4 regions of the Rhizobium sp. P44RR-XXIV genome follow, and region 4 is predicted to be linked to each of the others. Evidence: predicted binding sites of a transcription regulator. Region 4 holds the regulator's gene; each other region holds the start of a gene.
What was found. Region 4 encodes LexA, which represses DNA repair genes until DNA is damaged. Its sites were predicted from a motif close to TGTTCNNNNTGTGTTCNG; they were not measured.
Positions count from the first base shown of each region.

Region 1 (3,385 bases), 600 kb from region 4:
CTGCTCTGCCCGAAGGAAGAGCTGGAGGAGACCGATTTCAACCCGCTGACGCGTGCAACCGCGCCTTCTATGACCTTGGTCAGCTCCTGGTCGATCGTCTGCGGTGACGCGCCGTCGAACACGGTTCTGACCGTGACGACGGGACGGTCGACGTCAGGCAATTCGCGCACTTCGACGCCGAAATAGGCGGCAAGGCCGGCAACGATCAGCAGCGTATTGAAGACCAACGCCAGGATCGGCCGGCGCACGAAGATTGCCGTGAATGACTGCTTGCCGTGGCTAGCGCCGGCTTCGGTCACATCATCATTGTGGCCGGTCATTGGGTGATGACCTCCGTGGCCTGGGCGAGATCGCGCGCAAAACGCACGTCGCCGCCCTCGGTCACACGCTGCAGCCCCTCGATGACGATGGGATCACCATCGCGAAGATCACCCTTGACCAGGACGGCATCGGGATTGCGTTGCACGATGCTGACCCGCACCTTCGACGACTTGCCGTTGGCAACGCGCCAGACATGGGCGCCCTCCCCATCCCATTGCACGGCAAGCGGATCGACGGACGGATAGGTATCGCCGGCAAAGCGCATGCCGACGTTGAAGGACATGCCGGCGCGGAGTTCATCGGCGGCATTGTCGATGCGCGCGCGAATGCGCAGGGTCCGGCTGGCGCCGTCGACGCGATTGTCCACCGCCTCGACAGCGCCCGTGAAGACGCGCCCCGGCAGCGCAACCGATGTCGCTTCGACGGGCTGATCGACCTTGACCGTGTTGGCGAAGCGTTCCGGCACCCAGTAGTCCACCAGGATCTCGGAGCGATCATCCAGCATGACGATGCTCGTTGCCGTCGTCACGTTATCGCCGACGACAACGGGCACGATGCCGACGATGCCGTCGATCGGCGCAACGACGTCGCGGCGCTTCAGCGCCAGCTCCGCCGATTGCAGCGCGAGTTTCGCCCCCTGCTCGACGATCTCGGCATCGAAGACATCCATGCGCGAGACGCTGGATTTGATATTGCGATAAAGCTGAGATTTCTCGGAGGCGCTCTTCAGCGCCACTTCCGCCTGGCCGCGGGCAATGATCTGCTCGTCATCGTCGAGGCGCGCCAGCACCTGCCCCTGCTTCACGCGGTCGCCGGATTTGATGAGGACTTCACGGATCGTGCCGGCCGCCTGCGGCATGACGACCACGGAACGGATGGCATCGCCGGTGCCGATCGCGCTCAGCCGATCATTGACGATGGCGCCCACCACTGGCTCGGTGACCACCAACGGCACATTCTGCCCGCGCCGCCCTGCGTTATTGGCCGCATCCGCCTGCTTCCCGCCACTGTTGTTCTTGCCGGGCGCAAGGACCACCACAGCAGCCTCGGGAACACCGGCCCCCCGCAACAGGTTGGCTGCGCCCGGCACAAAAGCCACGGCGGCGGCAAGACCTGCCAGCAATAAGAAAAAACACAAGGAAAGTTGCTTCCAGGCGGTCATGTACGTCTCCGGCTCTTCGTGTCAGAGGCGATGAAATCGCGTCGTCAGTTCAATATGGCCTCATTTCGCCAAGCGCACTTACTGAGGCCAAGTTCGGGTCGGCGGTGGTATAACGCACGATTGTGCCCGATTTGCTGCAATATCGTTTTTTTATACATATGCAGCAAGCTTTGCTGCCGATTATGACGAAGTTGTAATCTTTTCGCGGACAACGAGGCGTTTCATTCGTAGCCCAACGTCGCCTTTCGGACACTGAAATGGCGTCTCCCTCGCTGCTTTCTCCCTGTGAATGTGCACTTTTTGTTCTATTTTCGGCCCGTTTCTTTTGCCTTTCAGGGTAGAATCATTACATTGGGCCGCATGACCATCGGACATGACGACATTCCCTTCTTTGACGAGGAGCCGGAGCACCTGGCACCACGCCGCGCTGCGCCGGAGACCGGCAGCATCGGCGGCGGCATGCGGCCCGTGCCATGCGGCACGCGACAGCGGCCGCGGCCGGACTATCTTTCGGGCCTCAACCCGGAGCAGGCCGAAGCGGTCGAAACCCTCGACGGCCCCGTTCTGGTGCTTGCCGGCGCGGGCACCGGCAAGACGCGCGTGCTGACGACCCGTATCGCCCATATCCTGTCCACCAACCGCGCCTTCCCCAGCCAGATCCTTGCCGTCACCTTCACCAACAAGGCGGCGCGCGAGATGAAGGAACGCGTTGCCCTGCTCGTCGGCGGCGCCGTCGAGGGCATGCCATGGCTCGGCACCTTCCACTCGATTGGCGTCAAGCTGCTGCGCCGTCATGCCGAACTGGTGGGCCTCTCCTCCAGCTTCACCATTCTCGATACCGACGACGTTACCCGCCTGATCAAGCAGTTAATCCAGGCAGAGGGCATCGACGACAAGCGCTGGCCGGCCAAGCAATTCGCCGGCATGATCGACACCTGGAAGAACAAAGGCCTCAGCCCGGCCGAGATTCCGGAGGGCGATGCCCGCGCCTTTGCCAATGGCAAGGGCCGCGAACTCTACGCCGCCTACCAGAACCGCCTGAAGACGCTGAATGCTTGTGACTTCGGCGACCTTTTGCTGCATCCGATCAACATGTTCCGGCAGAATCCGGATGTGCTGAAGGATTATCACCAACGCTTCCGCTATATCCTCGTCGACGAGTATCAGGATACCAACACGGCGCAATATATGTGGTTGCGCCTCCTGGCGCAGCGGCCGAAGGGCGAGTTGCAGAACGTCTGCTGCGTCGGTGACGACGACCAGTCGATCTATGGCTGGCGCGGTGCCGAGGTGGACAATATCCTTCGCTTCGAGAAGGATTTTCCTGGCGCCAAGGTGATCAAGCTCGAGCGCAACTATCGCTCGACCGAGCATATTCTCGGAGCTGCGGCCCATCTGATTTCCCATAATGAAGGCCGGCTCGGCAAGACGCTGTTTACCGACCGTTCCGATCCCGAAGATATCAAGGTGCAGGTGCACGCCTCCTGGGATTCCGAGGAAGAAGCCCGCGCCATCGGCGAGGAGATCGAGCAGCTTCAGCGTAACCAGCACAGACTGAACGACATGGCGATCCTGGTGCGCGCCTCCTTCCAGATGCGCGAATTCGAAGATCGCTTCGTCACGCTCGGCCTCAACTACCGAGTCGTCGGTGGCCCCCGCTTCTATGAGCGTCTTGAAATCCGCGACGCCATGGCCTATTTCCGCCTGGTCTGCCAGCCCGCCGACGACCTCGCCTTCGAGCGCATCGTCAACACGCCGAAGCGCGGCCTTGGCGACACCACCATACGCGCACTGCACGATTATGCCCGCGCTCGCAACATCCCGATGCTGGCGGCAGCAGCCGACATCATCGAGACCGACGAGATGAAGCCGAAGCCGCGCAAGGCGCTATTCGACGTCGTG
Region 1 covers NZ_MPVZ02000028.1:370,224-373,608, reverse strand. The annotation lists gene BSK43_RS18910 (efflux RND transporter permease subunit) at 1-320, opposite strand, end outside; gene BSK43_RS18905 (efflux RND transporter periplasmic adaptor subunit) at 317-1,483, opposite strand; gene BSK43_RS18900 (UvrD-helicase domain-containing protein) at 1,844-3,385, shown strand, end outside.
Region 1: the regulator LexA is predicted to act here: its motif matches at 1,774-1,791, upstream of BSK43_RS18900 (UvrD-helicase domain-containing protein).

Region 2 (3,385 bases), on a different contig from region 4:
AGCCCAGTCGTCTCCGGTGCGGGGTGGGGGTGGAAGCTCGGTGAGCGCCGTGATCGGGCTTGCCGCTTCGCCGATCTGGTCGAGCACGCGTTGCGCTGTGGAGGGGCCGACGCCAGGCAAGAGCTGCATCAGCCGGAAACCCGCCACCCGGTCGCGCGGGTTCTGGGCGAAACGCAGCGCCGCCAGCATGTCCTTGACATGGGCGCTGTCGAGAAATTTCAGCCCGCCGAATTTGACGAAGGGAATGTTGCGACGGGTGAGCTCCACTTCCAGTGGTCCGCTGTGACTTGAGGTACGAAACAATACCGCCTGCTGCTTCAGCCTGGCGCCGCCCTCGCGATTTTCCAGCACTTGATCGGCGACGTAACGCGCCTGATCGCTTTCGTCGCGCACCGTTACCAGCCGGGGACGCTCGACGCTTTGGCGTTCGGTGCGCAAGTTCTTGGTGAAGCGCTCCGAGGCAAGGTCGATCACGGCATTGGCGGCGGCAAGGATCGGCTGCGTCGAGCGGTAGTTGCGGTCGAGCGTCACTATGTCGGCCGCCGGCGTGAAGGCTTGCGGGAAATCGAGAATGTTGCGCACCGTCGCCGCACGGAAGGAATAGATCGACTGTGCATCGTCACCGACGACGGTGAGCCCATGGCCGTCCGGTTTCAGGGCCAGCAGGATCGACGATTGCAGCCGGTTGGTGTCCTGATATTCGTCGACGAGCACATGGTCGAAACGGCTGCCAATGTCCTCGGCGATCAGCGGCTCCTGCAGCATATGCGCCCAGTAGAGCAGCAAGTCGTCGTAATCGAGCACATTCTGTGCCTGCTTGGCTTCGACATAGGCGGCGAAGAGATCGCGCAGCTGTGGCTCCCAGGTGGCGCACCACGGAAAGAAGTCGCGCAGCATCTCGGCAAGCGGCGCTTCCGAATTGACCGACCGAGAATAGATGGAAAGGCATGTCGCCTTGGTCGGAAATCGGCTTTCCAGCTTGGAAAATCCGAGATCGTGGCGCGCGAGGTTCAGCAGGTCGGCGCTGTCTTCGCGGTCATGGATGGTGAAGGCCGGGTCGAGACCGATCTGCTCGGCATAATCCCGCAGAAGCCGCGCGCCGATGCCATGGAACGTGCCGCTCCAGGCAAGGGCATCGGCAGTGACGCCCGCATTGGTGCCGAGCACTTCGCGACATATCCGTTCGACACGGCGGCCCATTTCGGCGGCGGCGCGGCGTGAGAAGGTCATCAGCAGGATGCGGCGTGGATCGGCGCCCTTGACGATCAGATGCGCGACGCGATGGGCAAGCGTATTCGTCTTGCCCGAACCGGCCCCGGCAATGACGAGTAACGGTCCGGCGACATGGCCGTTGCCCGTCGTCGTGCCGTGCTCGACTGCAAGTCGCTGCTCCGGGTTCAGCTTTTCCAGATAGGCGGCGGTCATGAACTCTCCCGATGCGTCGGATGAAGGGCGCCAGGCGCAATCCGCGACGAATCGCATGGGCGAAATGATCCGGACGTTCTATGGATGTTCCGAATCGCTCAAGCGTGTCAAGCTTGGCCGATCTGCACGCAGATGTGACCTTTCGCGCAATAATCTTATCCGGATTCGCCAGAGGCCGGCTCGAAAATGACTTTCTTCGTGCTTATGTATCATTTTGGCGCGGCAATTTGAGTTTTTGGGGATTCGCGTAGTGCGTAGAATGAAGGCTTCAGAACATGAACGAAACGATTGCCACTGGGCTGCGTCTGCCTAGCGGATTGGTGGCTTTGTCGGACGGGCGCTTTGCGCTCGTGGAGATGGATGCGAGCCGTCGCTGTCTGAAACTTTTCGACACAAGCGGCGCTTATCAGGAAATTTGCCGGATCGGTGGGAGCCCGACCGGGATTGCGATCGACGGAGACGGATGCTTCTGGGTCGCCGACGGTCCGGAGAATTCCCTTGTCCGCGTGTCGCCGCAGGGACGTGTGCTGCAGGTGATCGAAGGCAGCGCCGATGGTCCGTTCCTTCATCCCAATGCTCTCGCCTTCGGGCCTGACGGCCTGCTTTACATGACCGATTCCGGCATCCGTCTCGACGACTTGCTCGAAGGCGGCCATATTCATCCCGATTTCTTCAAGGCGGCCTATAATGGCTGTGTCTATCAGATCGATCCTGCCGAGGGCAGGGTCATCAGGGTCCTGGCCGCGGGGCTGCTGCTTGCCAGCGGCCTGGCTTTCGATGCCGATGGACTGCTTTACTACAGCGAGACGCTAACCGGAAAAATCCACCGCCAGATCATCGGCGGCCGGCAGGAGCTTTTTGCCCAGTCGATGACATCGCCTGCCATAAACGTACTGCGCGGACCGTCCGGTCTTGCCTTCGATCGCAGCGGCACACTCTATTGCGCCATGTATGGGCTGGGTGAGATTTCGCTTGTCGATGTAGACGGTAAAATGGCGGGCCATATCCGCACGAACGGCACACGGCCGGGCAATATCGCCTTCACCGTCGATGGCAAGCATTTGCTCGCCAGCGAGCAGGAAAATGGTGTCGTTGAAAAGATAACGGCGCCGCGTCCGGGGCTGCCGCTGCATATGCCGTCCATTTCGTAGAACGGCCCCATTTCTCAGGGTAGCCGGCGGACATGCCCGGTGACCGGGCATGTCCTTTTTTAATCAATTCAGAGCTTATTCGGCAGCAGGGATCTGCTTGTTGCCCTTGGTCGACTTGCCGTCTGTCGGTGCCGCATCGTTGGCAGCGGGCTTGGCATGGCGACGGCGCCAGTCGCCGAGGAAGAGCAGGATCGGCGCTGCGATGAAGATCGACGAGGCGCCGGCGACAAGTATGCCGAACACCATCGGGATCGCGAAGCTGGAGACGGCGCTACCGCCCCAGATCGCCATCGGCACCAGCGCCAGGAAGGCGGTGGCGTTGGTATAGAGGCTTCGCGCCAGGGTCTCGTTGATCGACCTGTCGATGATCTCGCGCAGCGGCATCGATTTGTAGAGCCGCATGTTTTCACGCATGCGGTCATAGACCACGACCTTGTCGTTCACCGAATATCCCACAAGTGTGAGGATCGCGGCGATGGCCGTAAGGTTGAAATCGAGGCCGGTGATCGCGAAGAAGCCTATCGCCTTGGTAACGTCGAGTACCAGCGTGACGATGGCGCCAACCGCAAACGGCCATTCGAACCGCACCCAGATATAAACGAGCATCGCCAGGCTGGCGATCACGACCGACAGGATGCCGGCCCAGGCAAGCTCGCCCGAGACCTTCGGTCCGATGACGTCGGTGCCTTCGATGGTCGCGGTCGGGTCGATCTTGACGATTTCCGCCTTGAGCTTGGTCACCGCGGCAGTCTGCGCCTCTTCGCCGCCGTCCTGGCGCTGGGCACGGACGAGAAGGCTGTTGTTATCGC
Region 2 covers NZ_MPVZ02000025.1:229,753-233,137, reverse strand. The annotation lists gene BSK43_RS06465 (ATP-dependent helicase) at 1-1,425, opposite strand, end outside; gene BSK43_RS06460 (SMP-30/gluconolactonase/LRE family protein) at 1,701-2,576, shown strand; gene secD (protein translocase subunit SecD) at 2,652-3,385, opposite strand, start outside.
Region 2: the regulator LexA is predicted to act here: its motif matches at 1,500-1,517, upstream of BSK43_RS06465 (ATP-dependent helicase).

Region 3 (3,385 bases), 670 kb from region 4:
ACGCGGTCGCCATAACCCTTGGTGATGCCTTCCATTTCGATGACCACCTGGCCGAGACGCTCGCCGACCGGAATGATGATCTGCGCATCGCCGGGACGCTGGTTCTCGGCGGCATCGACCAACTCGTCATAGGCGCGGATACGAGCCTTGGACTTCGACTGGCGGGCCTTCGGGCTGGACGCGATCCATTCCTGTTCGCGCGCGATCGCCTTCTGACGACCGGCTTCTTCGCGGCCTTCCTGCTGCATGCGCTTTGCCTTGGCCAGCAGGTACGAGGAGTAGTTGCCCTCGTAAGGAATGCCGCGACCGCGGTCGAGTTCGAGGATCCAGCCGGTGACGTTATCCAGGAAGTAGCGATCGTGGGTGATCATCAGCACGGCGCCCGGATAGGCACGCAGGTGCTTTTCCAGCCAGGCGATGGTTTCGGCGTCGAGGTGGTTGGTCGGTTCGTCAAGCAGCAGCACGTCGGGCTGCGACAGCAGCAGCTTGCACAAGGCAAGACGGCGACGCTCGCCGCCCGAAAGCTTGGTGACGTCAGCATCGCCGGGCGGGCAACGCAGCGCATCCATCGCCATTTCAACCTGGCTTTCGAGATCCCAGAGGTTCTGGCTGTCGATGATATCCTGGAGCTTGGCGCCCTCTTCCGCCGTCTCGTCAGAATAGTTCATCATCAGTTCGTTATAGCGATTGAGAACGTCGGTCTTGGCCGCGACGCCTTCCATGACGTTTTCGAGCGCCGTCTTCGTAGGATCGAGGTGCGGCTCCTGTGCCAGATATCCGATGGTAGCGCCTTCGGCCAACCAGGCTTCGCCGGTATATTCCTTGTCGAGACCGGCCATGATGCGCAGTACAGTCGACTTACCCGCACCGTTCGGGCCGAGAATACCGATCTTGGCGTCGGGGTAGAAGGAGAGATGAATATTCTCCAGGATTTTCTTGGCGCCATAGGCCTTATTCAGACCGGCCATATGATAAATGAACTGACGTGCCATAGCTTGGGTTACTCCACGGGCGGATAACATTGCGAATTGTGCCGCTATGTAGGCGAAACCCCGCCCTCGGGCAACGGCGAAACCTTATCCGAGGGCATTTATCCGCGTCACAAAGGCCGGAATAAGTCAGAAACCGGCTGCATCCACCACGCCGCGATCGCAGCCGAACGCCGTACTGCCGGCACCCTGGATCAGTTTTGCGAGCCGAGGCTCGTTGCCCTGTTGCTGATCGAGAGCGTCTTCGGAGAGACCGATCGTCAGTTCCGAGATCATCCTGACATTGCCGACGCGACGGCAGCTCATCTTGATGCGCGCATTGGCACCCTCGCCGAAGCTCTGGTCGAAAGCGGCCTTGATGCTTTCCGCATCCAGTTCCTTGCCGATATTCTGAGCGAAAAGTTCACGCACGGCGGATGCGTTGAGCTCGTTGATCAGGCCCGCGGCGGTCGAGAAGTAATCGTCGGCACTAAGCTTCGTGCAGGTGCCGTGCTTGATCCACTCGTGACGCTCGAGGCCCGATTGCGTACCCGGCATCACCTTGTCGAGCTTCGCCTTAACGTCTTGCGACAGCTGCACCGCCGGCAGATCCTTCCAATCGCTGCTGCGATCCGCCTGCTTCAGATCATCCGAAACGTCGCAATATTCCTGCCGCATCGGCCAGAGGCCATGTAGCGAGAAATTCGTGGCATCGTGATTGCTCGACGACTGGTTCCGACATTCCGCCTTCTTCTGGTTCGTCGCACAAAATGCCGGCTCCCAGCTTGCCGCCAGGATGAAGCGTGTCCGCCCCCGGCTGTGCTCCTGCGCCACTGCGCTCGCGACTGTCCCGACCGAAAGGAGCACAACCGCAAATATCCGAAGCAAATGCTTCATTCCACGCCTCCAACTAGAACATTATAGGAACAAATAAGCAGTTTGCTTTTGCGCATGCAACCCTGAATCACGGGGCTCGAAAGATTTATTTCTGTGGGCTTCGATGACTGTCCATTGCAATCACCAGGATGATAACCTCTCGTCCGATTGGGGAGGAACCATGCATGTTCGCCGAAACGCAACGCCTGCAAAGTCCGACGGGCGCGACGATTGCCTATCATCATTCGCCGGCGAAGGGCGAGGCGCGCGGAATCCTTCTCATATCCCATGGCCTTGCCGAACATTCGCGCCGCTATGAAGCTTTCGCCGATGCCATGGCCACCCAGGGCTTCCATGTCTATGCCCACGATCACCGCGGCCATGGCGAAACGGTTGCCGTCGATGCGCCTATCGGCCGTTTCGCCCGGCGAAATGGCGTCGATCAGGTCATGGCAGATGTACTTGCCATGAGAGAGCTCGCCGCAACCACTTATCCGGGCCGGCCGATCATCCTGTTCGGTCATTCCATGGGTGGATTGATCAGCCTCAATACAGCTGTCACCTATCCGGATAAATTCGATGCCGTCACTGTCTGGAATTCGAATTTCCATCCGGGCCTCGCCGGCCGCGCCGCCCAGCTCATCTTGAAGACCGAACGCATGTTCAAGGGGTCGGACGTTCCAAGCGGGCCACTGCCAAAACTGACCTTCGGCGCCTGGGGCAAATTCATCCCGAACCGCCGCACCGAGTTCGATTGGCTGTCGCGCATCCCCGAACAGGTGGACAAGTACATCGCCGATCCACTCTGCGGCTTCGATGCATCCGTTTCGCTCTGGCTTGATATATTCGAACTCAGCTTTCGCGCCCCGCAAAAGGCCTATCTCGACCAGCTGCGGCACGACATGCCGATCCATCTCATCGGCGGCGGCAAGGACCCGGCGACAGACAACGGAAAAGCAATTTCCTGGCTGTCAAATCATTTGAAAAACGCCGGCTTCTCTCATATTACAACCAAGATCCACCCGGACATGCGGCACGAGACGCTGAACGAAATCGGTGCCGACCAAGCCATTGCCGACTTTGCTAACTGGTGCAAAGAGGTCGCGGCAAGGAACTGATTCTCAAAGGAACTCTCCAATGAATGCCAACAGCGGCTCCTCGCTTCGATTGCCGCAATCGGAGCTGACGTTCGGCCTGTTGATGATGTTCCTCTCCGTCGTCCTCTCGCCGATCATGGACATCTTCTCCAAACTCGCGGCAACCACCATTCCGCCGGCCGAAGTCACCGCCGCACGCTTCATCTTTCAGTCGCTCTTTGCCCTGCCGATGATGGCCGTGCGCGGACAGTGGGGCGTATGGTCATGGCGCCAAAGCGGCGTGCACGCGCTCCGCGCTGCGCTTTTGACGCTGTCCATGGTCTCGTTCGTGACTGCGCTGCAGGTCATGGAAGTGGCCGATGCCATCGCCATCTTTTTCGTCGAGCCGATGATGCTGACCATTTTGAGCAGCATCTTCCTCAAGGAAACCATCGGCTGGCGCCG
Region 3 covers NZ_MPVZ02000028.1:297,443-300,827, reverse strand. The annotation lists gene ettA (energy-dependent translational throttle protein EttA) at 1-992, opposite strand, end outside; gene BSK43_RS18580 (ribonuclease) at 1,119-1,865, opposite strand; gene BSK43_RS18575 (alpha/beta hydrolase) at 2,030-2,962, shown strand; gene BSK43_RS18570 (DMT family transporter) at 2,982-3,385, shown strand, end outside.
Region 3: the regulator LexA is predicted to act here: its motif matches at 1,880-1,897, upstream of BSK43_RS18580 (ribonuclease).

Region 4 (3,385 bases):
CTATTACCTCATTTCCGGTTTCGGCGTGTCTGCAGAGCGCGCCTTCATCATGATGGCGATCATGCTGGTTGCCGTGCTCTTCGACCGGCCATCGATCAGCCTGCGAAATGTAGCGCTTTCGGCAATCGTGATCCTCATTCTGTCTCCATCGCAAGTGCTGGGGCCGAGCTTCCAGATGTCCTATGCCGCGACGCTGGCGCTGGTGTCGGGCTACACGCTCTGGAAGCGGCGGCAGCATCGCGAAAGCATATTTTCGCGCTCCAGGTTCCTCAGCCCGCTGCTCTTCGTCTCTCGTTTTTTCGGCGGCGTGTTGTCAACATCCTTCGTCGGCGGTGCTTCGACGGCGATTTTCTCGATCGAGCATTTTCACCGACTGGCGACATACGGGCTTGCTGCAAATCTCGCCGCCATGCCGATCGTCTCGTTCATTGTCATGCCGTTCGGCATGATGGCCATGTTGCTGATGCCGCTTGGCCTTGATGCGCCATTCTGGAAAGTCACCGGTGAGGGACTGGAACTGGTCATCCTGATCGCGAAGACCGTGGCGGGCTGGGGAGGCGATATCACCTTTGGCCGTCAAGCGGGCTGGCTCATGCCAACTTTCATAGCCGGCTTCCTTATCATGACCATGCTGCGGACCCGCCTGCGCCATGTCGGGCTGCTGTTGTTGCTCTCAGCGATCGGTGCAGCAACATTCAATTCCGGCGTGCCGAAGCCGGATCTGATGATTTCCGAAGATGGCGCTCTGGTCGCGTTGCGACAGGACGACATCTTGGCAACGAACCGCGAAAGACCGCAGGCTTTTATCTTCGAGCAATGGCAGAAGGCGCTGGTGGCAGCAGAACACCAACCGCCAACCGTTCTTCCGACCGACAGCCGGCTCCCTCATGTCAGCAAAGCAGATCGCCGCCGGCGGTTAAGCACGGAGGAACAAAACGCAGTGCGCAAGGCAATGGAGGAAGCGCTCGATCAGACGATGCAGGGAAGCTTTGCATGCCAGAAGGGTGCATGGTGTGTCGCAATGCTTGAAAACGGCGCGATGCTTGTCACCATCGAGGACGCAGCCTATCTACCGCCTGCTTGCGATACCGCAAATATCGTCATCACGCCGATAAAACTGCGCCTCGATCGCTGCCGCTCCGGAGCAATGCTTTTCACCGGCGCTACATTGAGGCGAACCGGCTCGGTCGAAATGAATTTCGACTCGGACACGCCTATCATCTCCACAGCGTTCGACAATCCGCAGCGCCCATGGATGCGGCACCGAACCTATGATTGGCGCACCGGAACCTATGGTGTGCCAATCCGTTCTGCGTCACCAGTCAATGATAGCGGCGAATGAGGCCGACAAGCTTGCCCTGGACCTTGACGCGATCCGGCCCGAATATGCGTGTTTCATATGCCGGATTGGCGGCTTCTAGAGCGATGGAAGCGCCCTTGCGGCGAAACCGCTTCAACGTTGCTTCTTCGTCATCCACAAGGGCGACAACAATGTCACCGGGATTGGCAGTCGTTGAATTGCGGATGATGACGGTATCGCCGTCAAAAATGCCGGCATCGATCATCGAATCGCCCCGCACTTCCAAGGCATAATGTTCGCCCGAGCCGAGCATATCGGCGGGAACGGTTATTTCATGGGTATTGTTCTGAATGGCCGAAATCGGAACGCCGGCTGCGATGCGGCCCATGACGGGCACCGACACCGAACTGTTCTGGTCGTCATTGGCCACCTTTGGGGGAGCAGGCGGCGCGACCGGCTGTGGCTTGCCAAGACTGCCTTCGATGACGCTCGGTGAAAAGCCGCGGCGCGGCTGCAGGCTGGGATTGTAGGCATCCGGCAGCTTGATGACTTCGAGCGCTCTCGCCCGATTCGGCAGGCGACGGATGAAGCCTCGCTCTTCCAAAGCCGTGATCAAACGGTGAATGCCGGACTTGGATGCAAGATCCAATGCGTCCTTCATTTCATCGAAAGATGGTGGAACGCCGGACTCCTTCATCCGTTCGTGAATGAAGAGAAGCAGTTCCTGCTGCTTGCGCGTCAACATCGTCTTGGAACCCCAGAATCAAGAGAAACGTCGTGAAACAAATCCAGAACGGACACTATATGTTCCATATGTGTTCCGCAAGTACTTAAATTTCGGTAAAGCCTTGCCCTGTCAGTTAGATATTTAAAATTATCGAATGGATCGTGGCGCGACGGCGAGTGGTTATATCGGTGCTAACATAACGATAAATATGGGAAAACGCCGCTGGATGCGCAGACGGAGTGGTTTTAAGTTTAAGTCACCTATCTGAAGCATGGCTGAAATCTAGCTTGTACCGAGAAGGTTCGGCTGCTGTCGAGAATCAGTCATTGTCCAGTATCATCGCTATGCTGCTTCGGCCTTGAATTGGACCGTGGATCGGCGCAAACCTGCCGCAGCAGAAAATCGGAGACGCCATGACTTCGTTGCCGCATCCGCTGGATCATCTTGTGCTGCCGACGGTCAATATCGCATCGGCGCGTGAACGCCTTGGCAGGCTTGGCTTTACGGTGGCTCCGGATGCGCGCCATCCCTTTGGCACCGAGAACGCATGCGTCTTCTTTGCCGACAAGACCTATCTGGAGCCCCTCGGGGTCACATCTCTGGAGCAGTGTGAAAAGAGCATCGAGGACGGCAATGTCTTCGTCGCTCGTGATCAGGCCTATCGGTTTCGGATAGGTGAAGACGGGTTCTCCGGCGTGGTTTTCGGCACGGATGACGCTGTCGCTGATGACGAACGTTTCAAGGCCGGCATGATCTCCGCCGGACGGATGCTGGATTTTTCGCGGCCGATGAGGATGCCGGATGGCACGGAAACCCAGGCGGGCTTTCGTCTTGCCTTTGCCGCCGATCTGCGTGCGCCCGATTTCCTGGCCTTCTGCTGCCAGCGCATCAATCCGTTGCCCGCCGATCGCAGCGTGCTGGAGCGCCATGAAAATGCTGTCACCGGCATTGCGCGGGTGGCGATATCGACGACCAAACCCGCCGCGTACCGCTCGTTTTTCGAGGAGATCATAGGTGACCCCAGGATATCCGAGCATTCCTTCGGACTGACAATCCGGGCTGCCAATGCCGACATCGATCTCCTGACGCCGGAAGGCATGGAGGCGTTTTACGATTTGCGGGTCGGCAAGGACGATCCGGGGCTTCGAGCCCGCGCAATCCTTTTCAAAACACGCGATCTTTCCGTGACATCGTCGCATTTCGCTGCTAACGGCGTCACCTACACGCGTAAGAACAACCGTATATTGGCAAGGCTGGCGCCCGCAGCGGGCGCTCTTTTCGCCTTTGAGGAGATAGCATGAGCACGAATTCGGAAGTGATCGTCGGCGAGGGAGCGTCCAAGGTTCTGTTTTCCAACA
Region 4 covers NZ_MPVZ02000028.1:965,528-968,912, reverse strand. The annotation lists gene BSK43_RS21840 (ComEC/Rec2 family competence protein) at 1-1,342, shown strand, start outside; gene lexA (transcriptional repressor LexA) at 1,323-2,045, opposite strand; gene BSK43_RS21830 (VOC family protein) at 2,441-3,328, shown strand; gene kdsA (3-deoxy-8-phosphooctulonate synthase) at 3,325-3,385, shown strand, end outside.